3 regions of the Brenneria uluponensis genome follow, and region 2 is predicted to be linked to each of the others. Evidence: predicted binding sites of a transcription regulator. Region 2 holds the regulator's gene; each other region holds the start of a gene.
The links. Region 2 encodes LexA, which represses DNA repair genes until DNA is damaged. Its sites were predicted from a motif close to TNCTGTATGTACATACAGNA; they were not measured.
Positions count from the first base shown of each region.

Region 1: a site for LexA is predicted at 3,196-3,215, ahead of sulA (SOS-induced cell division inhibitor SulA). Genes of this name have one in related genera too.
Region 3: a site for LexA is predicted at 5,904-5,923, ahead of RS889_RS12210 (metal-dependent hydrolase). Genes of this name have one in related genera too.

Region 1 covers NZ_CP135917.1:1,417,232-1,425,157, forward strand. The annotation lists gene RS889_RS06485 (aldo/keto reductase) at 66-1,034, shown strand; gene ompA (porin OmpA) at 1,230-2,294, opposite strand; gene sulA (SOS-induced cell division inhibitor SulA) at 2,680-3,174, opposite strand; gene RS889_RS06500 (TfoX/Sxy family DNA transformation protein) at 3,397-4,023, shown strand; gene yccS (YccS family putative transporter) at 4,222-6,375, opposite strand; gene RS889_RS06510 (YccF domain-containing protein) at 6,399-6,845, opposite strand; gene helD (DNA helicase IV) at 7,013-7,926, shown strand, end outside.
Region 2 covers NZ_CP135917.1:4,363,649-4,371,574, forward strand. The annotation lists gene RS889_RS20320 (YqjK-like family protein) at 1-110, shown strand, start outside; gene RS889_RS20325 (DoxX family protein) at 353-748, shown strand; gene RS889_RS20330 (glutathione S-transferase family protein) at 855-1,844, shown strand; gene RS889_RS20335 (LysR family transcriptional regulator) at 1,988-2,884, opposite strand; gene RS889_RS20340 (pirin family protein) at 2,994-3,704, shown strand; gene zur (zinc uptake transcriptional repressor Zur) at 3,794-4,303, shown strand; gene lexA (transcriptional repressor LexA) at 4,574-5,185, opposite strand; gene RS889_RS20355 (diacylglycerol kinase) at 5,295-5,660, opposite strand; gene plsB (glycerol-3-phosphate 1-O-acyltransferase PlsB) at 5,790-7,926, shown strand, end outside.
Region 3 covers NZ_CP135917.1:2,636,098-2,644,023, forward strand. The annotation lists gene RS889_RS12180 (carbohydrate ABC transporter permease) at 1-217, shown strand, start outside; gene RS889_RS12185 (carbohydrate ABC transporter permease) at 210-1,112, shown strand; gene RS889_RS12190 (ABC transporter ATP-binding protein) at 1,126-2,253, shown strand; gene RS889_RS12195 (ABC transporter substrate-binding protein) at 2,269-3,558, shown strand; gene RS889_RS12200 (oligogalacturonate-specific porin KdgM family protein) at 3,811-4,524, shown strand; gene paeX (pectin acetylesterase PaeX) at 4,840-5,805, shown strand; gene RS889_RS12210 (metal-dependent hydrolase) at 5,937-6,506, shown strand; gene osmE (osmotically-inducible lipoprotein OsmE) at 6,601-6,930, opposite strand; gene nadE (ammonia-dependent NAD(+) synthetase) at 7,157-7,926, shown strand, end outside.

The sequences.
Region 1 (7,926 bases), 2.1 Mb from region 2:
CATGCTATGGATTCTTCCGTGTAGTGCGAGAAGTGGTGTGGTTTTTTAATAAAAGGAGATGATTTATGCCGGCGTCAGAATCATTACGTGAGCTTGGACAGTCAGGAATTCGGGTTCCGTTATTAACATTTGGTGGCAATGTTTTTGGGTGGACTATCGATCAATCCGTGTCGTTCAGCATACTTGATGCTTTGTTGGATCAAAAACTTAATTTTATTGACACTGCTGACGTTTATTCGATCTGGGCTCCGGGTAATAAGGGGGGAGAGTCAGAAACCATTATAGGTAACTGGCTCAAAAAGACCGGTAAACGAGATCAGGTGATTATTGCCACCAAAGTGGGCAAAGATATGGGCGAAGGTAAAAAAGGGTTATCAGCGCACTATATTCGCCAGGCGGTTGAGGATTCATTACATCGATTACAGACAGATTATATCGATCTCTATCAGTCTCATGACGATGACAACGAAACGCCTCTTGAGGAAACACTGTCCACCTTTGATGCTCTGATTAAGGAAGGAAAGGTACGAGCTATCGGGGCTTCAAACTATGAAGCAAACAGATTACAGCAGGCGCTTCGTGTCAGTAAGGAAAATCATCTGGCGTGTTATGAAACCCTGCAACCGGAATATAATCTCTATGATCGCCAACATTATGAAACCACGCTGGAGCCACTGGTAAAAGAGCATGGACTGGGTGTTATTGGCTATTATTCGTTGGCTAGTGGATTTTTGTCTGGCAAGTATCGTTCACCGGAAGATGTGGTAAAAAGTAAGCGTGGGCAGAGCGTTGTCGAGCATTATCTTAATGACCGGGGCATGGGGATTCTGTCCAAACTGGATGCTATCGCTGATGCTCATCAAACTACACCAACTCAGGTTGCGTTGGCCTGGTTGATTGCCCGACCAGGGATAACTGCTCCCATTGTCAGTGCGACATCGGTGCAGCAAGTACAAGAATTGGCCGATGCCACCAGACTAAAACTGATAGCAGAAGACATTGATGCTTTGAATAAAGCTAGCGCTTACTGTTGATTATCGACTCTGATGTGAAATTCTGCTTTTTGCCTTCTGACCTGAACGGTATTTCAAGTCATGGGAAGGTCGTCACTGTGTTGGATCTCAACCATAAAAAAACAGCCCCGGAACGAACCGGGACTGTTTTCTATGACTCAATACGTCATACGCAAAGGTTTATCAATGTGCATGCGCTGAGTTATGTTGTGCAACTTAAGCCTGAGGCTGAGTTACAACGTCTTTAATACCTTTAACTACGATTTCTACGCGACGATCCGGCGCCAGGCAGTTAATCAGCGCGGCACGTCCTTTCACGTTATTACAGGTAGAACCGGTAACCGGGTCGGATTCACCAAGACCGCGGGCAGAAATCTTGTTAGACGGGATCCCTTTGGAAACCAGATAGTCAACAACACTCTGTGCACGTTTGGTAGACAAGGCCTGATTATACTTTTCAGAACCCAGACGGTCAGTGAAGCCCAGAACAGCAACAGAACCGTCTTTAGGATCCATTGAACTCAGTTGAGAGTACAATTGATCAAGAGAACGCTGGCCTTCCGGTTTCAGCACTGCTTTGTCGAAGGTGAACAGAACATCGGATTTCAGTGTGAAATGTTTGGTGTTAACAACGGGTGCCGGAGCTGGCTCAACAGCGGGGGCTGGAGCTGGAGCTGGAGCGGCAGTGTCCTGACCAAAGCGATAAGAAACACCGACACTTAACATACCGTTATCAGGACGTCCGCCAACAGTGGACGCGTCGCCGATGTTGTTAATCCATTGGTAATCCAGGCGGGTTGCCCAGTTTGGGGTTATTGCGTACTCAACGCCGATAGCCGCTAATGGGGAAACACCGGTATCATGACCGCTGTTGCCAGTCACGTCATCGCTGCTATCAGCACGCCATACAAAACCCCCAAGACGAGTATAGACGTCCAGATCGCTCATTATTGGATAGCTCAACTTCGCTGCCAACTGAACGCCTTGAGCTTTGAAATTGCCACGGTTTGCACCGACATATTTCATACGACCCAACCAGTCGTAACCCATTTCAAAACCTAAATAAGGGTTAGCCTGATAACCTGCAAAAACACCCGTGCCCAGTTGATCTTTCTGCGCATCGTTAGTCGTTTGATAACCGTTGCCATTCATGCCAGCATCGTGATACTGGGACCAGCCCAGTTTACCACCTACATACCATGTATTATCGTTAGGTGCGGCTTGTGCTACTGTAGCAAAGCCGGCCAGTGCCACTGCAATAGCGATAGCTGTTTTTTTCATTTTACGCCTCATTATCATCCAAATCGGTTACTAGCGCTAAAGGCTAATAACCTTTGGTTAGAATCCCTCGTTGGAGCCATTGCCCTTATGTTTTCTATTCACAACCAATTAAGTGATTTTTTATCCCATTAAGTGGTGTTATCAGAAGAGCAACTCCAGCGAAGTAAAGTCTACAACGTGATGTGAAAGTTACAAGTATGATGTGATGCAGCTCATAAAAATACCAGCTGTCTATACATACTTATTAACAAATAATAGCTGATTGTAGCTGTTTATATGGCGAAGTCATTATATTTAAAACTGACCAATCAGTTCTTAACATCAAGCATAGCGCGGGGATTCGCGTTATGTAGTGTTTTTCCTGGTGAGAAAATTCTGAATTTGCTTAATGATATAATCTTGAGTGAATCTTTAGCGTAGAAAATAGTCTATCAATAGTTTTATCCTCTGAACGCATGATAAATCCATAGGTGTTTCCACTCTGTGCAGCATGCTGCAGTCGTATCTTTTCCTCATTACTCAATTCTTCTGACAACCAGCATAGTACGGCGCTGTAATTCCCAGTAAGCAGTGCTTTTTCCATGGCATCAACGGTGTTCACTGGGCTGAGGTGATGCAACTGGATTGTTTTATTCAGAGGTAACCCGGCCTGTTGTAACCAGTGACGACTGATTTTTTTCTGCGGAGAAAGCCATAGTAACCAGCGGGATTGCATTCCCAATTGCCGTAAGAGAGGAATCAGAAGATGTTCAAGCACTGGTTGATCCGGAGTGTAGACAATTTCACTGATAATACCGCCATTTGATGCGCTGGACGGTGCTTCATGTCCTGGCAATGAGGAATGACAGAAGTTGCGAGAATTAACGGATTGAGTGCGCATAATGTGTTCTACCCACAGCGTTACTGTATGGGTGTACAGTATCTTTTGTGCGAACAAAGATCAACCCGAATTTTTTGAAAGCGCCTCGCATAATTCATATGCAATTTCAGTCAACTCTATTTTGTATTTGAAGCTACCGCCCTGCATGTGTTTAATTAATGATTCCTGTTACATAGTCGTTAAATCAAACAGGGAAGATCTTTCACTACTAAGGGTAAAGTAATGAAACAACTATGCGAAAAAAGGATTTTACAGTCGAAATGTGTTTTTGCTCCTTTGGGACACATAAGCTCTCGTTCTCAGTTTGGTGGCTACAGTATTGCCGCTGATCAGATTATTTTTGCGTTGGTCTCGGGGGGAGAGCTTTATCTTAGAGCGACGAAACACCTTGAAAACTATTTTCTGGCACTCAATGTGCCCAATCTTATTTATACCAAACGAGGCATGCCTGTCCCGCTAAGTTATTATCTGGTAGACGATAGACTTTGGGGTAATCATGAGAAATTGCTTGGGTTGGCGCGGAGATCGCTACAGGGTGCCAGACAGGATAAAACAGCCAGGAGTCAGTGCTGTCGTTTAAAAGATTTGCCTAATCTCAATCATGATCTTGAACGGCTATTATGGAAAGCGGGTATCAAGAATATTGCGGATTTACAGGAACTTGGTGCTAAATTGAGTTACCTTAAACTCCGGACAGTGAGCCAACATCTCAGCGTCAATATCTTGCTGGCTCTGGCTGGGGCTATCTGTGGAATTCATTTAGCCGCGTTGCCTCACGGTATGCGTAATGAGTTGATAGAGTGGTTTGAACATAACACTCCAAGTATTAGCCAACCGCATAAACATTAAAGGTTTATCAAGATAATTCAGCAAGATAAATACTGCTTGCTCATCTTGGGCAAGCAGTATCCTGCATTCAATGGCTCGCAAATCATCAACATCAATAGCTCTGTTAATCGTTCACATAGCTGCATTTGCCGCACCGCGAGCTGTTCTCCCATCTTTGCTCATCAGATTATCTGGTCAATGTACAATTATGCCATCGACTCAGGCAGTGGGACGGTTATTGATGCTTGATTCAAACATCTGATTCTTCAATTGCGTTAATTCGGGTAACAAGCCAATAAGCAAGCCTATCTGTTGGAGAACCAAGGGCTCTTTGCTATCTGGGTCGGGTGACAGGGCTTGAATACGAGATCCCAACACATTGAGTTCCTGTGTAACGCGCGGCTGATCGCTTGCATTGTGATGGAGAGCATCATCGACATAACAAACCGCATCATCCAGAAGCTGCAATATCTCTGGCGCTGCTATTTTTTCTCGGTGTGCGCCCAGCGTAGAGATATAACTTAACAGCGTATGATTAAGGCACATCAGACGAAATACGCCTTCCATTGTTTCGCGGGTGGCATGGGGTTCTGCTGACATATTGGATATGACTGAAGCCAGTTCCGCATCGCAGTTATGCGCATCACGGCGCGCAATACGGTAGATAAGACCATTATCTTTACCCTGATGGTATTGCACCATAATGGCATCCAGATAACGGCAGTTTGCATCCAGCGTTTTATTAATCACTGCTGGTAATCCCCGGAAACGCCAGTCAGGCCAGATAAAATTCACCGCCATCCAGGCGACCGCACATCCCAGTAATGTATCCACTACACGTGGTACAGCGACTTCAAATCCTTCACCCAAAAGATTAAAACAGAGCAACACCAGCAGAGTGATAAACATGGTGGCATGAGCATACTGCACATTACGAAAAGCGAAGAATAATACGCCGCTGATGACGATCAACACCAGCTGCCCTTCAATCGAGGGGACGAAGTAAAGGATCGGGAGCCCGAGCAGAATTCCGCTAAGCGTGCCAATAATGCGCAGTGCAAGACGGCGACGGGTCGCATTGTAATTGGGCTGACACACGAACAGGCTGGTCAGCAATATCCAGTAACCGTGCTGTAACCCGGTTGTCTGAATAAAGATATAACCGGCGCAAAGCAGTACAGACATGCGCACGGCATGGCGAAACAGGGCTGATTTTGGCGTCAGGTGGCGGCTGATGCGTAAGCGAACATCACTCCAGCCGGTTATTTTATCATCAGACAGACTGTTTTCCTGATGATTGTTCAGTTCAATAGTCTGTTCGGATTCGATGGTGGATAACTGGGCGTCAATAGCGCGCAGATTGTTAAGAAGATAACGCAGCGCCTTGATCTGACCTGCATCGACGCCTTGCTGAGCCACCTTGTCAAGGGTTGATCCAAGATGCACGAATGCTTTTTCAATGCGGGTATCATGCTGGTACTTCTGATGCAACAAAATAGATTGAGCCAGTTGCTGACAGGCTCGGGCCTGCATGGAAAGCAGCCGTTGGAACCGGAACAACACATCACTGTAGCGCAGCGTTTCACGCAATTGTTCATATTGCACATGTGAAGAGCTGGCTCGTTCGTGAATGTCCTGCGCCACAAAATAGTAATGCAATGTGCGGCGAGTGCCTCGTTGACCACGATCTCCCCGTAGCCGGGTAAGTAGTGACGACTTTGCCTGATTTAACGTTGAAACCAACTGACTGTTGGCCAGAGCAACGTCGATCAGTGGTTGGTTAGTATCTTCACTATCAGGATCGAACAGATTGGCTTTTGCTTCCAGATAGTAAGCCAATTGTTGATAACAACGCGCCAGATTGTCCTGCAATGGTCGGATAGGGAAAATAAGATGACCAAGCAGTGTAAGCAAGTTGTACCACAGTGCGCCAACGAGCAGCATCAGTGGTTGTTGATACCAATTATCATAAAGGGAAATGCCCAGCATGGTGTAAATGGCAATGAGCAGCGCGCCAAAGGCGATGGTGGCATAACGCTGCCCCAAGGCACCTAGCAGAATAAAAGCGCAGGTAGAGAGAGAGAGTCCGATACCGAACAACCATGGATAAGGGAAGAGCAGTTCAATTGAGACGGAAGCGATCAGAAAGCAGCTTAACGTGATCAGCAAATTCACAAGACGACCAGAAAGACGGTCATCAAGGTCTGTTAGTGCAGCGGCGACAACCCCCAATGTTACTGGAATAGTCGTGGTTGACTGCCCCAGCCACCAAGGTATGGCAGCCGCACCTGCCAGCGCCAGAAAAATACGGATATTGTATAACCAACTGCTATTGTAGATATGGCGGCGCATGCCGGGTGAAATGGTGAGCAGCACGATATTCTCCTGCCCCAGGGCTATTGGTAACGTCTACGGGCGTTGGCTTCTCTGGCAGCCTGAGCTTCTTCAACTGAAACTACGCGCCGTCCAATCGGCCAGAGTGCAATAGCTGCAATCTTGAAGTTGGCAATACCTACCGGAATACCAATGATAGTCAGGCATTGCACAATGCCGCTGATGATGTGCGACAGACATAACCACCAGCCAAAAAAGATAAACCAGAAGAGGTTCAGTAGTGTCCCGCCAGCAGTGAGAAGAGGATTTTTCCTTTCAGGATATAATTCATCGATATGGATAGCTTCATTGCCGTAAGGTAGCAGGGAGAGTTTAGTGATTTCCCAGCATGACCGGGTTAGCGGTAAGGTGAAAATAAGCACGATACTGATGCCGGTTGCCAGCAACCAGGCAAGGGTGGTGAAGAATCCACCCAGCACAAAATTCAGGATATTAAGCACAGCGCGCATAGTTTCTCCATGATTCCTGTTTAACCAAACTCTATGATGAAGAACGAATTATCACATTAACAGTCAGGATATCCTAACCTGTTTTTATGGCTATAGCGTGAAGTGATATACCGGTTAAACTACAGCCATGAACGATACAATGTCTCACAAGGTATAGCGCAGAGGTTATGGAACTTAAATCAACTTCTTTAGGTAAGCATCTGGCGCAGCATCCCTATAATCGGGTGAGATTGCTTAATGCGGGTGTGAAAGTCAGCGGTGATAAGCATGAATACCTTATTCCGTTTAATCAGTTATTGGCAATTCGATGCAAAAAGGGTGTGATCTGGGGAGAGCTGGAATTTGAAGTGCCTGATCATCAGGTTGTGCGCCTTCATGGTACTGAATGGCAGGAAACCCAGCGGTTTTATCGCTACGTTTTGCAGGCCTGGCAGTGCTGGAGTGACGATATGAGTCAGGTCAGCGCCGGCGTGTTGCAACAACAGGTCGATGCTATTCAAACATTGGAAACGCGTGACCGGTGGTTGACTCGTAAGGCGCTGGTGCAGTTACAGAACACAATCCGCCAGGCATTTTCTTCTTTACCTATCCCGTTGGAGCGACTGAGTGAATTTGATTCGTGTCGGGAAAACTACCTGTACTGTCAACAATGGCTGGAGAAAGGGTCGCAACAACGAGAGAGAGCCAACCAGCGTTGGGTACAACGTATGCTGGAACAGCAGAAATCCTTTTTTGACACGGTTGAAACATCGCCGTTGAATATTATGCAGTGCCAGGCTGTTGTAAATGGCGAGGAGGCGGTACTGGTGCTGGCGGGAGCCGGTAGCGGAAAAACATCGGTATTGGTAGCCCGTGCAGCTTGGTTGATGCACCGTGGCGAGGCATTACCGGAACAGATATTGTTGCTCGCATTTGGTCGACAGGCGGCGCAAGAGATGAATGAACGTATTCAAACGCGTTTGCATACTGAGGATATTCAGGCCAAAACGTTTCATGGGTTGGCATTGCATATTATCCGACAGTGCAGCCGTAATGTACCGACGATCAGTGAATTGGAGACGAACGGTGTACGTCGCCGAGA
Region 2 (7,926 bases):
TGCTGTTAGGTTTCAAACACCGTGGACGGTTAAACCGATGGTTACGCAAGGCGGTTCGTATTGGGGAAGCGGTAATGCTTATTCGGAACACCTTCACCAACCACTCGTGATACCTGCTTCATTGTTGCTGCATACTACCTATATCTCCCGGATATAGGTACTTTCTCTTATCGCCCGCATAGATAGTCAATTTTTCTGAAAAAAAACGACAGTTTTACTTACTGGCTTATCGTTTCTCCTACATCTAATATCATCATCGCCTGTTACAGGCATCCGCTTGATATACGCTATTGCTGGATGAATGACTTATAACATCGTACCGGCTTGCACAAAATAATTGGAGATAATGTTGATGAAAAAATTAGACAATAGCCTGCTGCTGATCGCCCGTATTTTAATGCCAATACTCTTTATTGTTGCTGGTTACGGCAAACTTGGTGCCTCGTACGCGGCAACTCAGCAATATATGCAAGCGATGGGTGTTCCCGGTACGCTGCTTCCATTAACCATCCTGCTGGAGTTGGGTGGTGGGCTGGCAGTATTGTTCGGTTTTCTAACCCGTACTACAGCACTATTCACCGTTATCTTTGCCTTGCTGACCGCTTTTCTCTTCCACAGTGATTTCGCTGTAAGCGTAAACCAAGTAATGTTCATGAAAAACCTGACCATTGCAGGTGGTTACCTACTGCTATTCGTGACTGGTCCGGGTGCTTTCAGCATTGACAACTTACTGAATAAAAAGTGGTAGAAACGGCATTACCCCACCGGTATTGCCTTTATTCTACAAATGCCATGGTGGTAAACGGATGAACGTTGCTGTCATGGTTTCATGTATTTTCAGGAAGGTACTCAAAATGGGACAATTAGTTGATGGTGTATGGCATGACACATGGTATGAAACTCGGTCGACTGGTGGCCATTTCAAACGCCCGGAAACATTTTACCGCAACTGGGTTACACCTGATGGTAAACCAGGCCCCACAGGCAAAGGCGGTTTTAAGGCTGAGTCCAGACGTTACCATTTATACGTGTCGCTAGCCTGTCCCTGGGCACATCGCACACTGCTACTCAGAAAATTGAAAGCACTGGAAGAACACATTGAGGTCTCGGTAGTACATCCGTTAATGCTGGACCAGGGCTGGACATTTAATACTGACTTTCCCGACGCAACAGGGGACAAGCTTTATCAGCACGAATTCCTTTACCAGCTCTATCTCCATTCACTGGCTGATTACAGCGGACGCGTTACCGTTCCCCTACTGTGGGACACGCAACAACATACTATTGTCAGCAACGAGTCCGCTGATATCATCCGCATGTTTAACAGCGCTTTTGATGATGTTGGTGCTGCGCCTGGTGACTACTATTCACCAGCACTGCGTCAGCAAATCAATGAGTTAAATGAATGGATTTATCATCAGGTAAATAATGGTGTCTATAAAGCAGGGTTTGCAACCAGCCAGACTGCTTATGATGATGCCGTAACCAACTTATTTTCTGCATTGGATAAACTGGAAAACAGGCTCAGCCATCAACGTTACCTGACAGGTGAACGGCTCACAGAAGCTGACCTTCGCTTGTGGACAACACTGATCCGTTTTGATCCTGTGTACCATACCCATTTCAAATGTGACAAACGCCGCATAACTGATTACTTCAACCTGTACGGTTTCGTAAGGGATATCTACCAACTACCTGGCATCGCCGAAACAGTAAACATGGATCATATCCGTCACCACTATTACCGCAGCCATCCCACCATCAACCCACACGGCATCATTTCCATTGGCCCCGAAAGATCATTTTCTGATCCACATGATCGATCCACCCGATTTTATGAATAATTTTTAGGATAACCGGGGGAATAGGAAAGTAAAAAACACCCGTACAGCCCCTTGAATCTACCGTGCAATGTAGATTCAAGAGGGTTATCTACAAGTAGTAAAAGGAGTACCCAATACTCCTTTTACTTAATGATGAATAACCATCACTTCTGAATAAGCAATTTTGGAATCTCACGTAAAAACCAGGACTTTGCCTCCCCCATACTATCCCGTCGCCACGCCATAATAATCTGACTTTCAAATGTGTTCTCCGGGCTGACAACTCGCAACCGTCCCTCAGCGATATCTTGAGCCACCATATCATAAGGCATAGTTGCCACACCTAACCCGGCCAGCAGTGCACGGCGTTTATCATCCATAGAACTTACGGTAAGACGAGGTTGTTTATCCAACAGTTGTACTGTCAGTACCGGACGTTCACGCGCAGTATCCGCAATAGCAATCCCCCGGTATTTAACACGAGTAACCTCGGACAACGGCTCTGGTTCATCATGAATTGGATGGCCTGGACTTGCTACACAAACACTTTTCATCAAATACAGTTTACGTGTATTGATTTCAGATGATGCGCGGAAATGCATGTCGGGTGCGATGACAATATCGGCCCGACCTTGTTCCAGACGTTCCCAGGCACCGGCCAGCACCTCCTGAATTAGCGACACCTGGGTGTTGGCCTTCAAGGACAGCTTATTCAGTAACGGAAATAATCGTTCAATCGGAACCAGTGCTTCAATCACAATCGTTAAATGCGTTTCCCATCCACGCGCTAGTGCTTCTGCATCAGTAGTGAGCTTATCCGCCGCATCCAGCAAAATACGTCCGCGTTCCAGCAGCATCCGACCAACATTGGTGAATTTGGTACGATGTCCGGAACGGTCAAACAGAACCACATCCAGCTCATCCTCCAGTTTTTGCATGGTATAACTCAGGGCTGAAGGCACCCGCCCCAATTCGTCCGCTGCAGCGGCAAAGCTTCCCCGACGGTCTATGGCATCCATGACCCTTAAAGCTTCTAACGTTAATGCCCGCTCTTTTGCCATTTTATACTCATTCAGAATTTTTGAACGTACAGACCAGATTAACTGGCTAACAATCCAGCGTCCAGCCAATTACTATCTAATACATGGATAATTTTACAGGCCGAAGACCATGATCATTAGCAAAGTAGCAGAACATTGCGGTCAGGCTGACTATGGCTGGTTACAGGCACGTTATACATTCTCTTTTGGTCACTATTTTGACCCCGAACTACTAGGTTATGCTTCTTTGCGCGTGCTTAATCAGGAAGTCCTTGCCCCTGGCGCGGCTTTTCAACCTCGAACCTACCCACAAGTAGATATTCTCAATATTATATTGCAGGGGGAAGCCGAGTACCGCGATAGCAACGGTAACCATGCCAGAGCAAAAGCAGGCGATGCGCTATTATTGGCCACGCAGCCCAATGTCAGCTATAGCGAACATAATGCTTGCCATAAAACATCACTTACGCGCCTGCAATTATGGCTGAATGCCTGCCCCACACAAGAAAACCGCACCTTGCAACGGCTCTCGCTGGATAAAAAAGGCTGTCATTTGCTGGCGTCCCCCGAAGAAACTCAGGATCAGCATAGTCTGTACTTACGTCAGCAAGTATGGATCTATCATCTGGATCTCAATATCCACGAGCAAAACACCATTACACTAAACGGTAATCGCGCTTATTTACAGTCAATAAATGGAACAATGCGAATTAATGGCATCACGCCAGAAAATAGCAAAACGTTGCATTGTGGTGATGGTGCCTTTATCCAGCAGGAAGCAAAAATAACCGTTCTGGCGGAAACGCCAATGCGAGCACTGCTCATCGATCTGGTGGTCTGATACTCGGACCAGGTTGTCTTTTCGGTGTTTTTGTCCAGGCATGATAAGATAAATCATAATGCTCTCAGACATGCTTCGGGGTTACTGCAATGGATTCAATCAATCCGGGAAAACTTCTTGCCTTGGCCGAACAGCTTTGTCAGCAGCGCTGCGTGCGCCTGACACCTCAGCGGCAGGAGGTTCTGCGTTTGATGGCGCAACAGCCTGGCGCTATCAGTGCTTACGATTTACTGGATCTGCTCCGTGTTTCTGAACCCCAGGCAAAACCACCTACGGTTTACCGTGCTCTCGATTTTCTACTGGAACAGGGATTTATTCATCGGGTCGAGTCCACTAACAGTTATGTGTTATGTCATCATTTCGAAGAGCATAATCACACATCCGCATTATTTATCTGTGACCGATGCGGCCAGGTAACGGAGCGGCAAACAGTCGGTGTCGAGGAAAACCTTCAGCAATTGGCTAAGCAGTCAGATTTCATTTTGCGCCACAGTGTGGTGGAAGCTCATGGATTATGCAGTGCATGCCAGCAGGTTGAATCATGCGACCACCGAGAAAATTGCAATCACGATCACAGTATCACCATTAAAAAACGATAGTTGCGACTCAATTTTCCTATCCCTCGAGTATTCCGCTGTGAACCACATAATCAATGTCCGCTAAGTACCGGTGGATGATTTAAAATTTATATTTTTGGAGAACTCATTAGAAAGTAAAAACTGTAAGAGGAATTGCTGAAATAGATGGCTGGTAAAAGTAGGGGAATAAGTAAAATAACGGCATCTCACTTGAAGACGCACCCGCTCATATTAGAAGAGCGAGCGCTATATTTTAAAGGCCGAGATGAATAAAGGAAATGAAGGAATATATCAGTTCCAATCGCTGTTACGAATGACACCAACCGCCAGTCCTTCAATAGAAAAACTCTGTTCACGCAAGTCAACAACAATAGGTTTGAATTCTCTGTTTTCCGCCAGTAACTGTATGATGTTACCTTGTTTTTTCAGACGTTTAACGGTAACTTCGTCATCAATACGCGCCACAACAACCTGACCATTATATACATCTTGCGTTTTATGCACGGCCAGTAGATCACCATCCAGAATACCGATATCTTTCATCGACATTCCGCTGACTCTTAGCAAAAAATCCGCACTCGGTTTAAACATGGATGGATCAACCTGATAATGGCACTCAATATGCTGTTGAGCCAGCAAGGGCTCACCGGCCGCAACCCGGCCAATCAAAGGCAATCCAAGATCTTCTTCTTCCATCAACAAGCGGATACCACGGGACGCGCCGGTAACAATCTCGATCACACCCTTGCGTGCCAGTGCCTTTAAATGCTCTTCTGCGGCATTAGGGGAACGGAATCCCAACTGCTGCGCAATCTCTGCCCGTGTAGGCGGCATACCGGTTTGTGAGATATGATCACGGATAAGATCATAAACCTGCTGTTGTCTGGCTGTTAACTCTTTCATCCCGCCCCCTGGTTGTTTATACAGTTTAGCTGTGAGTATATACAGGGAAGGTGTCGATGGGAACCTTGATATTGCCATTCAGCGCTTTTTTCTCCGATTCTGGAAGCCGTCATGCAAAATGATTCCACAGTAGTGAGATCCAGACGACAGCAGCCAACAAACAGGCGACGAAAACAGCTGCCGAGCCAATATCTTTCGCTCGTCCCGATAATTCGTGATACTCCAGCCCCACTCTGTCGACTACCGCTTCGATAGCGCTATTGACCAATTCAAATAATACAATCAGTACAACTGACCCGATGAGTAATAGCCTTTCAATTGTTGAAACTGGCAGCCAACAAGCAATAATAATAGAGGCAAGAGTGAGTAATGACTCCTGACGAAATGCAGCTTCATGCCGCCAGGCCTGCTTCAACCCCTGGAGGGAATATCCCGTTGCTTTGATAATACGGGTTATTCCAGTTGCTTTATTCATACTTACTCCATTCCTTTATTCGTGATTGAACGCAATTTTAACGCGCTATCATCGTCTCATCACCACAGATCTCCAGTGAGGTTTCTGGTATCCTTGCGGCGAGTTGCTAACAAGAGGCTTCTGGTTGTTATGTCAGGTTGGCGTAGAATTTACTATAACTTACTGAATTTCCCCCTTAAACTCTTGGTAAAGAGTAAGATTATTCCTCATGATCCTGTCGCTGAATTGGATTTGGATCCTTCACGTCCGGTTTTCTATGTATTGCCCTATAACTCTAAAGCGGATCTACTAACGCTGCGGACTAAATGTCTGGCGCTGGGGCTACCAGACCCTTTACAACCATTGGTTATTGATGGTGAAGAGTTGCCCAGCTATGTATTTATTAATGATGGTCCACGAGTATTCCGCTACTACGTCCCCAAGCAGAAATCCATAAAACTGTTTCACGACTACCTGGATCTGCATAGCAGTAACCCGGCGTTAGATGTACAGATGGTGCCAGTTTCAGTGATGTTTGGTCGCTCGCCAGGTCGTGAAAATCAACATCAAGCCACACCACACCTGCGTTTGTTAAACGGCATTGAGAAATTTTTTGCTGTTTTATGGCTAGGACGTGATAGTTTTGTCCGTTTTTCCAGTCCAATATCGCTCCGTTATATGGCGACAGAGCATGGCACTGATAAAACCATCGCTCATAAGCTGGCCCGCGTCGCGCGAATACACTTTGCCCGCCAACGTTTGGCCGCTGTCGGGCCTCGGCTACCAGTAAGGCAAGACCTTTTCAACAAATTGTTGACGTCAAATGCCATCACCAAAGCAATTGATGATGAAGCTCGTGTAAAAAAAATCCCCCATGAGAAGGCGCAACAGAATGCCATAGCGTTGTTGGAAGAAATTGCCGCGAATTTCTCTTATGAAGTGGTACGATTGTCGGACCGGGTGCTGAGCTGGACCTGGAACCGCCTTTATCAAGGGATTAATGTTCACAATGCTGAACGGGTACGCCAACTGGCGCAAGACGGTCACGAAATTGTTTATGTCCCCTGCCACCGCAGCCATATGGATTATCTGCTGCTCTCCTATGTGCTTTATCATCAAGGGTTAGTACCACCCCATATTGCTGCTGGCGTTAATCTGAATTTCTGGCCAGCTGGCCCGATTTTCCGCCGCCTGGGCGCGTTTTTTATCCGCCGCACTTTCAACAACAAACTTTACTCTACCTTGTTCCGAGAATACCTGGGTGAACTATTCACGCGTGGTTATTCCGTAGAGTATTTTGTCGAAGGTGGACGTTCCCGTACCGGACGACTGCTGGAACCCAAAACCGGCACGCTATCGATGACAATTCAAGCTATGTTGCGTGGTGGTACCCGAGCAATCACCCTGGTGCCCGTCTACATCGGCTACGAACATGTGATGGAAGTGGCTACTTATGCCAGAGAACTTCGTGGCGCCACTAAAGAAAAAGAGGGTTTCATACAGATGGTGCGTGGTTTGCGCAAACTACGTAACCTCGGACAAGGGTATGTGAATTTTGGCGAACCCCTGCCCTTAATGGCTTACCTAAATTCGCACGTACCACAATGGCAGGAAGCCATTGATCCTATCGAAGTCCAGCGCCCAAGTTGGTTGACACCCACAGTGCAGGACATTGCCATGAATATCATGGTTCGCATTAATAATTCGGCCGCGGCAAACGCCATGAACCTATGCTCTACGGCGCTGTTAGCTTCTCGTCAGCGTGCTTTGACCCGCAAGCAGATGGAAGAACAGCTGGAGTGTTATCTGCAAATACTGCGCAATGTTCCTTATGCTACCGACATCACCGTTCCCAACAAAACAGCAGCCGAACTGCTCGACCATGCATTGAGCATGGATAAGTTTGAAGTCGAAAAAGATAATGTTGGTGACATTATCATTCTCCCGCGTGAACAAGCGGTATTGATGACCTACTACCGTAACAATATCCAACACTTGCTGGTATTGCCCTCGCTGATTGCCAGTATCATCATCCATCATCGAACGGTTACCCAGACAGAGCTGTTGCGTCAGGTCACATTGGTTTACCCACTCCTGCAAGCTGAACTTTTCTTGCACTACGAAAAATCCCAATTGAGTGATGTATTGACTGCACTAACAGAAGAACTGGCTAGTCAGCGCCTGATTTTGATAGATGAAAAAGGGTTGGTACTGAATCCAGCGCGGATAAGAACACTTCAATTGCTATCGGCGGGTATTCGCGAAACCCTTCAACGTTACGCCATTA
Region 3 (7,926 bases), 1.7 Mb from region 2:
CGCGCCTTATGTCATTACTGGCGGTGGTCCTACCCACTATACCTATCTGTTCTCACTTTATATTTACGATACGGCATTCAAGTATTTCGATATGGGGTACGGCGCAGCGCTTGCCTGGGTTTTGTTCTTGGTTGTAGCCGTGTTTGCGGCAATTTCCTTCAAATCATCTAAATACTGGGTGTTCTACTCCGCCGATAAGGGAGGAAAAAATGGCTGATATGCATTCACAAATGTCTGCACAGGATATTGCAGCAGAAGAAGTACGCCGCACACTGCGTAAAGAGAAACTCAATGCAGGCATTCGTTATGTGATTCTGTTGTTTGTTGGCCTGCTGATGCTCTACCCATTGGTCTGGATGTTTTCAGCGTCTTTTAAGCCAAACCGTGAAATTTTCACCACGCTCAGCTTATGGCCGACACACATCACGTGGGATGGTTTTATTAACGGCTGGAGAACGGGGACGGAATACAACTTCGGTCACTACATGATTAACACGTTCGAGTATGTGATTCCGAAAGTCATCCTGACCATTATTTCCTCCACTATCGTGGCGTATGGCTTTGCCCGCTTCGAGATCCCGTGGAAAAACTTCTGGTTTGCCACACTGATTACCACCATGTTGCTGCCCAGTACCGTGTTGTTGATCCCTCAGTACATCATGTTCCGTGAAATGGGCATGCTGAACAGCTACCTGCCATTGTATCTACCGCTGGCATTCGCAACACAAGGATTCTTTGTGTTCATGCTGATTCAGTTCCTGCGCGGTGTCCCACGTGATATGGAAGAAGCCGCTCAGATTGACGGTTGTAACTCCTTCCAGGTGTTGTGGTATGTGGTAGTGCCAATTCTGAAGCCGGCCATTATCTCGGTAGCACTATTCCAGTTCATGTGGTCCATGAACGACTTTATCGGCCCGCTGATTTACGTTTACAGCGTTGATAAATACCCGATTGCGTTGGCTCTTAAAATGTCTATTGACGTTACAGAAGGCGCACCGTGGAACGAAATTCTGGCAATGGCAAGTATTTCAATCCTGCCATCCATCATCATTTTCTTCATGGCTCAGCGCTACTTCGTTCAGGGCGTTACCAGCAGCGGAATTAAAGGTTAATTGAGGATCTATCATGGCTGAAGTTGTTTTCAACAAACTGGAAAAAGTCTATTCCAACGGTTTCAAAGCAGTGCACGGTATCGACCTAACGATCAAAGACGGTGAATTCATGGTTATCGTTGGTCCGTCTGGCTGTGCTAAATCCACAACCCTGCGCATGTTGGCTGGTCTGGAAACCATCAGTGGCGGTGAAGTTCGTATCGGTGAACGCATCGTCAATAATCTGGTACCCAAAGCACGTGGCATCGCAATGGTGTTCCAGAACTATGCCCTCTACCCACATATGACGGTACGCGAGAACCTGGCGTTTGGTCTGAAGTTGAGCAAGATGCCCAAAAGCCAGATCGAAGATCATGTCAACGAAGCGGCTAAAATTCTGGAGTTGGAAGACTTGATGGACCGGTTACCGCGTCAGCTATCCGGTGGTCAAGCGCAGCGTGTCGCTGTCGGTCGCGCCATTGTAAAAAAACCGGATGTATTTCTATTTGATGAGCCCTTATCAAATTTGGATGCCAAACTGCGCGCCTCAATGCGTATCCGTATCTCGGATTTGCATAAAGAGTTAAAGAAAAGCGGTAAACCAGCCACCACAGTCTATGTAACTCATGACCAGACCGAAGCCATGACAATGGGTGATCGTATCTGCGTCATGAAGCTAGGCCACATCATGCAGGTGGACACGCCAGATAACCTGTATCACTACCCGAAAAATATGTTTGTGGCCGGTTTCATTGGTGCGCCGGAAATGAACATCAAACCCGGACAGTTACTTGAGCACGATGGTCAGATCGGATTGAAAGTCGGTCACTATCCCCTGCTACTCAACCAGTCACAACAGAGCAAAGTTCAAGATTATGTAGGCAAAGAGATCTGTTTCGGTATACGTCCCGAATACGTCACTGTTTCAGAAACCCCTTTCGAAACCAGTCACTCACAGGGTGAATTGGTCCGCGTAGAAAATATGGGCCATGAATTCTTTATGTACATAAAAGTTGATGGCTTTGAATTAACCAGCCGTATGCCTTCCGACGAAGCCAGGCTGATTATCAAGAATGGCCTGCATCGCCAGGTATTCTTCCAGTTTGATATGGATAAATGCCATATCTTTGATGCAAAAACAGAACAAAATATCTCTCTATAACAGGAGTAGTAATCGATGAAAAAAGTGATCCTACGCACATTAATTGCCTCATCTCTGGCACTGTTGGCACATCAATCTTTTGCAGCAGATCAGGTTAATCTGCGTGTGTCATGGTGGGGCGGTAACGGACGTCACCAAGCGACACTGAAAGCCATTGATGCATTCCACAAACAGTACCCAAACATTGACGTTAAGGCAGAATATACTGGTTGGGATGGACATCTCTCTCGTCTTACCACACAGATTGCCGGTAATACTGAACCCGATGTAATGCAGACCAACTGGAACTGGTTGCCTATTTTTTCCAAAAATGGCGATGGCTTCTATGATTTGAACAAAGTGAATGGCCCGCTGGATCTATCACAGTTCAGCCCCAAAGAGCTGCAAGCTACGACTATTGACGGAAAATTGAACGGCATTCCTATCTCCGTCACAGCCCGGATGTTCTACTATAACGACGAAACCTGGAAAAAAGCGGGGCTGTCCTATCCGAAAACCTGGGATGAACTGCTGAACGCCGGTAAAGTATTCAAGGAGAAACTGGGAGATCAATACTATCCCGTCGTTCTGGAACATCAGGACTCGTTGGCGTTGTTACGTTCTTACATGGTGCAGAAATACAACATTCCTGCCGTGGATGAAAAGGCGAAAAAATTCGCTTATACCGAGGCACAATGGGTTGAGTTCTTCCAGATGTATAAAAAAATGGTCGATTCCCATGTTATGCCATCATCGAAATACTATGCCTCGTTCGGCAAGAGCAATATGTATGAAATGAAACCGTGGATTGCGGGTGAATGGGCGGGTACTTATATGTGGAACTCTACCATTACCAAGTACTCTGATAACTTGAAAGCGCCTGCCAAGCTGGTACTGGGAGACTACCCCATGTTACCAGGTGCCAAAGACGCAGGTCTGTTCTTTAAACCTGCACAGATGTTTTCTATCGGTAAATCTACCAAGCATCCGAAAGAAGCCGCGATGTTAATCAACTTCTTACTGAACAGTAAAGAAGGTGTACAGGCCATGGGCCTGGAGCGTGGTGTACCATTGAGCAAATCCGCCGTCGCGCAATTACGTGCTGATGGCGTAATTAAAGATAGCGATCCATCGGTAGCAGGCCTGACTATGGCACTGTCTTTACCACATGCAATGAAAACATCACCTTATTTTGATGATCCGCAAATCGTAGTACTATTCGGTGATGCCATTCAGTATATTGACTACGGTCAGAAGTCGGTGAAAGAAACAGCAAAATATTTCCAGCGTCAAGGTGATCGTATTCTGAAACGTGCCATGAGATAATAATAGAAGTTATTTATTATATTAATAACCCTGCCATACCCATGGCAGGGTTATTTTATTAAAAATGAAACAGATCATATATTCCCATTGATCGCCATCACAAAATGAAACCAAGTTTCAATTTTTAATATTCAAACCGATCTTGATCACAAAATAGATTTAATATGTCCTTAAAATAGAACCTGCTTTAAAACGAAATATTGCGTCCTTCAATTTTTTGCTTCACTCCTTAATTAATAGGGAAAATTAAAAATGAAATTAAAACTACTCGCTCTGGCTGTAACGTCATTAATTAGTGTAAACGCACTGGCGGTATCAATTGATTACCGGCATGAATGGCGGGATACTGCGAAAGGTGACCAACGGGATCGCTTATTAATATCAAACCGATTCGCCAATGGTTTTGGATTATCTTCAGAAGTATCATGGAAACAATCCAGTGCAGACAGCACGCCGAATAAGCCGTTTAATGAACAGGTTAGCAATGAAACTGAAGTGATTGCGAGTTATCTCTATAAATTCAATCAAACTTTTTCGCTGGAAAGTGGCTTTAGCTTAGTCTCCGGGTCCACATACAATACTTATCGTCCTTATCTTCGCGGTGGAGTAAAATTTGCCGATGACTGGACTGCCACACTGCGTTATCGCCCTTATTACAAACGTATCAGTGGTAATATTGGTAGTTCAAGTAATACGGCTGAGAATGGTTATAATATTACCGCAAATGTCGGCTATACGTTTCTCAAAGATTATAATATTTCTTATGAATATGACTTCAAGAAAATTAACCATGCCGGAGCAAAGAGCTATGACAACCATAGCTACAATGCCGATCATCAGGTTAAATTATCTTATAAATGGGATAAAAACTGGAAGCCTTATATTTCTTTATCCAACCTCGCAGATAACGGCACCAGCGATCATCGTCAAACCCGTTATCGTGTAGGTGTAGTCTACACATTCTAATAGGTAACGGCAGACTGCCTTGCTTGTTATAGAAGGCGGTTTATATTCTCGGATAAATTAAATTGATAACTGGTTTGGTTTTAAATTACATATTTATAATCATTGCTTGTGAATTTATTTTAATAACGCTATCATTAATTGAGTTTGATATTCCTGTGTCTAACTACCCTCTTTACGAATGAACGTTATTTGTTTAGTCATCATTTTATAGCGGACATTTTCTCCGATAAATGTCCGTTTTTTTTTGCTGAAAAAACAATATATCGAAACTGACTCTTTTCACTATTGCACCTATTACAAACCAAAAGGTATATCATGATTCTCCGTTTATTAATTGCCGGAACCATTATGATGTCAGTTAATGGATTCAGTTACTCCCAGTCGACTTTCCCCGTCTGGCCACAAGAGGAAGCTCCTGGGGCAGCGACCTCACACGCACAACCACAGGTCGTGGAAAGAAGCAAAAACCCGGCGTTGCCCGATCGAGCCGCCACCGGCGTTCGTAGCCCGGAAATTACTGTCTATCCAGCGAGTAAACCTAATGGAATCGCGCTACTCATCACACCAGGCGGCGCCTACCAACGAGTTGTTCTGGATAAAGAAGGCAGTGTATTAGCCCCTTTCTTTAATCAACAAGGCTATACCCTGTTTGTGATGACCTATCGAATGCCTGGTGAAGGTCACAAAGAAGGTGCAGATGCTCCGTTAGCCGATGCACAACGAGCTATTCGTAGCTTACGCGCCAACGCTGGCAAATGGCATATCAATCCACAACAAATTGGCATTATGGGTTTTTCTGCCGGTGGTCATGTTGCTGCCAGTCTTGGTACACGATTCGATCAGGCTGTTTATCCCGCCCAGGATGCTATTGACAAACTAAGTGCCCGGCCTGATTTTATGGTGTTGATGTACCCTGTCATTTCCATGCAAACAGCTATTGCCCACAATGGGTCCAGGATTGCACTGATAGGTCATCATCCTACCAATGCACAGATTAATCGCTATTCTGCCGAAACACAGGTTACCGATCAAACACCCCCAACATTTTTGGTCCATGCGGTGGATGATCCTTCCGTTGCTGTTGATAATAGTCTGGTTATGTTTTCGGCATTACGGGCGCATCATATCCCGGTTGAAATGCATCTGTTTACGCAGGGTAAACATGGTTTTGGTATCCGTGGGACCCAGGGATTACCCGTCGCAACCTGGCCGCAATTACTGGATAACTGGATTAAATCATTGCCAGCCATAAAAAAAGAAAATGATCATGCGGGGAAATAATCTTTATTGATGAATGGTTACCAATAGTATGATTAATGTCATCAATAAAAATAAATAGTTACGCTGTCACTGCTTTCGTCACTCATCACGATCTCCTATACTGTATAAAATAACAGTTTTCGAGACGTTTCATGACTGCGGAAGGACACCTTCTCTTCTCTATTGCTAGTGTTATCTTGGCTAAAAAAATAGAACTATCGCCCGCGCTGGCCGCAGGAGACTGGTGGCATATTATTCCAGGTGCGTTACTGACGGCCTTGTTGCCAGATATCGATCATCCTAAATCAGTGCTGGGGCAACGGTTAAAGTGGATTTCCGTTCCTATCGCCCGGGCATTTGGTCACCGCGGTTTTACCCACAGTCTGTTGGCAATCATGCTCGGGCTCTATTTTATCCATACCCAGTTACCTACTGACTGGCTAATACCCACTGATGCCTATCACGCCATGATCGTTGGCTATCTTAGCCATATCGCTGGCGATATGCTGACTACCGCAGGAGTTCCGCTACTATGGCCATGTCGCTGGCGCTTTCGTTTGCCTATCCTGAACAGTCAAAAAGGTAATCAACTGGAGCGTATCCTCTGCATTGGATTGATTGCCTTTTCAATCTTTCACCCCCAACAACCGCTTGATGGCTGGAACGACACGCTGTCAATTAAGCTTTTCCAGCACCGTGTTCATCAATTACTCATCCCATAATATACAAAACTGGCACAATATTAATATCTGACCATTTTCACAAAAAAAACCGGAGGCGGTTACCCTCCTCCGGTATGATTATACTCAACCTGAATTAATGCTGTGGATTCGTATCGTACTCCTGACAGCTTTGGAAACCCTTGTTCATAACGTGGCCCGTTTCATCAAAGCTAACGAAATAATGCTGAACCTTGCCATCATGCGTTCCCAAGATATAAGTATCACACGTTCCCCTGGCATTGACCATTGTAACGGTCGTCGAAGGAGAACCGGCAATTTGGTTCACTTGCTGCCTGGTCATACCTTTATTCACATCTCTTACCACGGGTTTTGTTAAATAGTTTTCAGCCCGATTATATGCTGTACATCCAGAAAGCATCACCGCACCTGCGGCAATACACATGATGAGTCGACCATTTTTCATTGAGGTACCCCATTTTTATATCCATTAGACTTAAGACTAGATGAGAATGTGTGGCTTCTCAAACCGAAACGCTGCTTTTGATAAGATAAAAGTTGGCACCAATAACACTAATCTCGTGTAAAACTCTCCGCACATGACTTGTTCTTTTACTCTGTGGCAGTTAACGTTAATCTTTAGCAATGAGAATAATTATTCTGGCGTATCAATAAGTTCAGGAGGGGGTTGTATGTCATTACAGCAGGAAATCATCCAGGCGCTAAGTGTAAAAAGCACCATCGATCCAGCGCAGGAAATCCGTGTGAGTGTTGATTTTTTAAAAGATTATCTTAAAGCACACCCATTTATCAAAAGTTTGGTATTAGGAATTAGTGGTGGCCAGGATTCGACCCTCACTGGCAAACTATGCCAAACCGCCATTAGCGAATTGCGCAATGAAACCGGAAAAGACGATTACCAGTTCATCGCTGTTCGTTTGCCGTTCGGTGTACAGGCCGATGAACATGACTGCCAGGACGCCCTTGCATTTATCCAACCAGACCGAGTGTTGAAAGTAAACATCAAGCCAGCCATAGAGGCCAGTGAAGCGACCTTGCGTGAGCTAGGTATTGAACTGTCCGATTTTGTGAAAGGCAATGAAAAAGCACGTGAACGGATGAAAGCTCAGTACAGTATTGCGGGCATGAACGCAGGTCTGGTGGCGGGAACGGATCATGCTGCTGAAGCCGTAACGGGTTTCTTCACCAAATACGGTGATGGAGGTACGGATATCAATCCAATCTTCCGTTTGAATAAACGCCAGGGGAAAGCGTTGTTAAAACTGCTTGGCTGCCCGTCCCATCTCTATACCAAGACCCCCACAGCAGATTTGGAAGATAATCGGCCGGCTCTGCCTGACGAAGTGGCGCTTGGCGTCACTTATGAAAAAATTGATGATTATCTGGAGGGCAAACAGATTGATCCGAAAGATGCAGCAATCATCGAAAACTGGTACAGCAA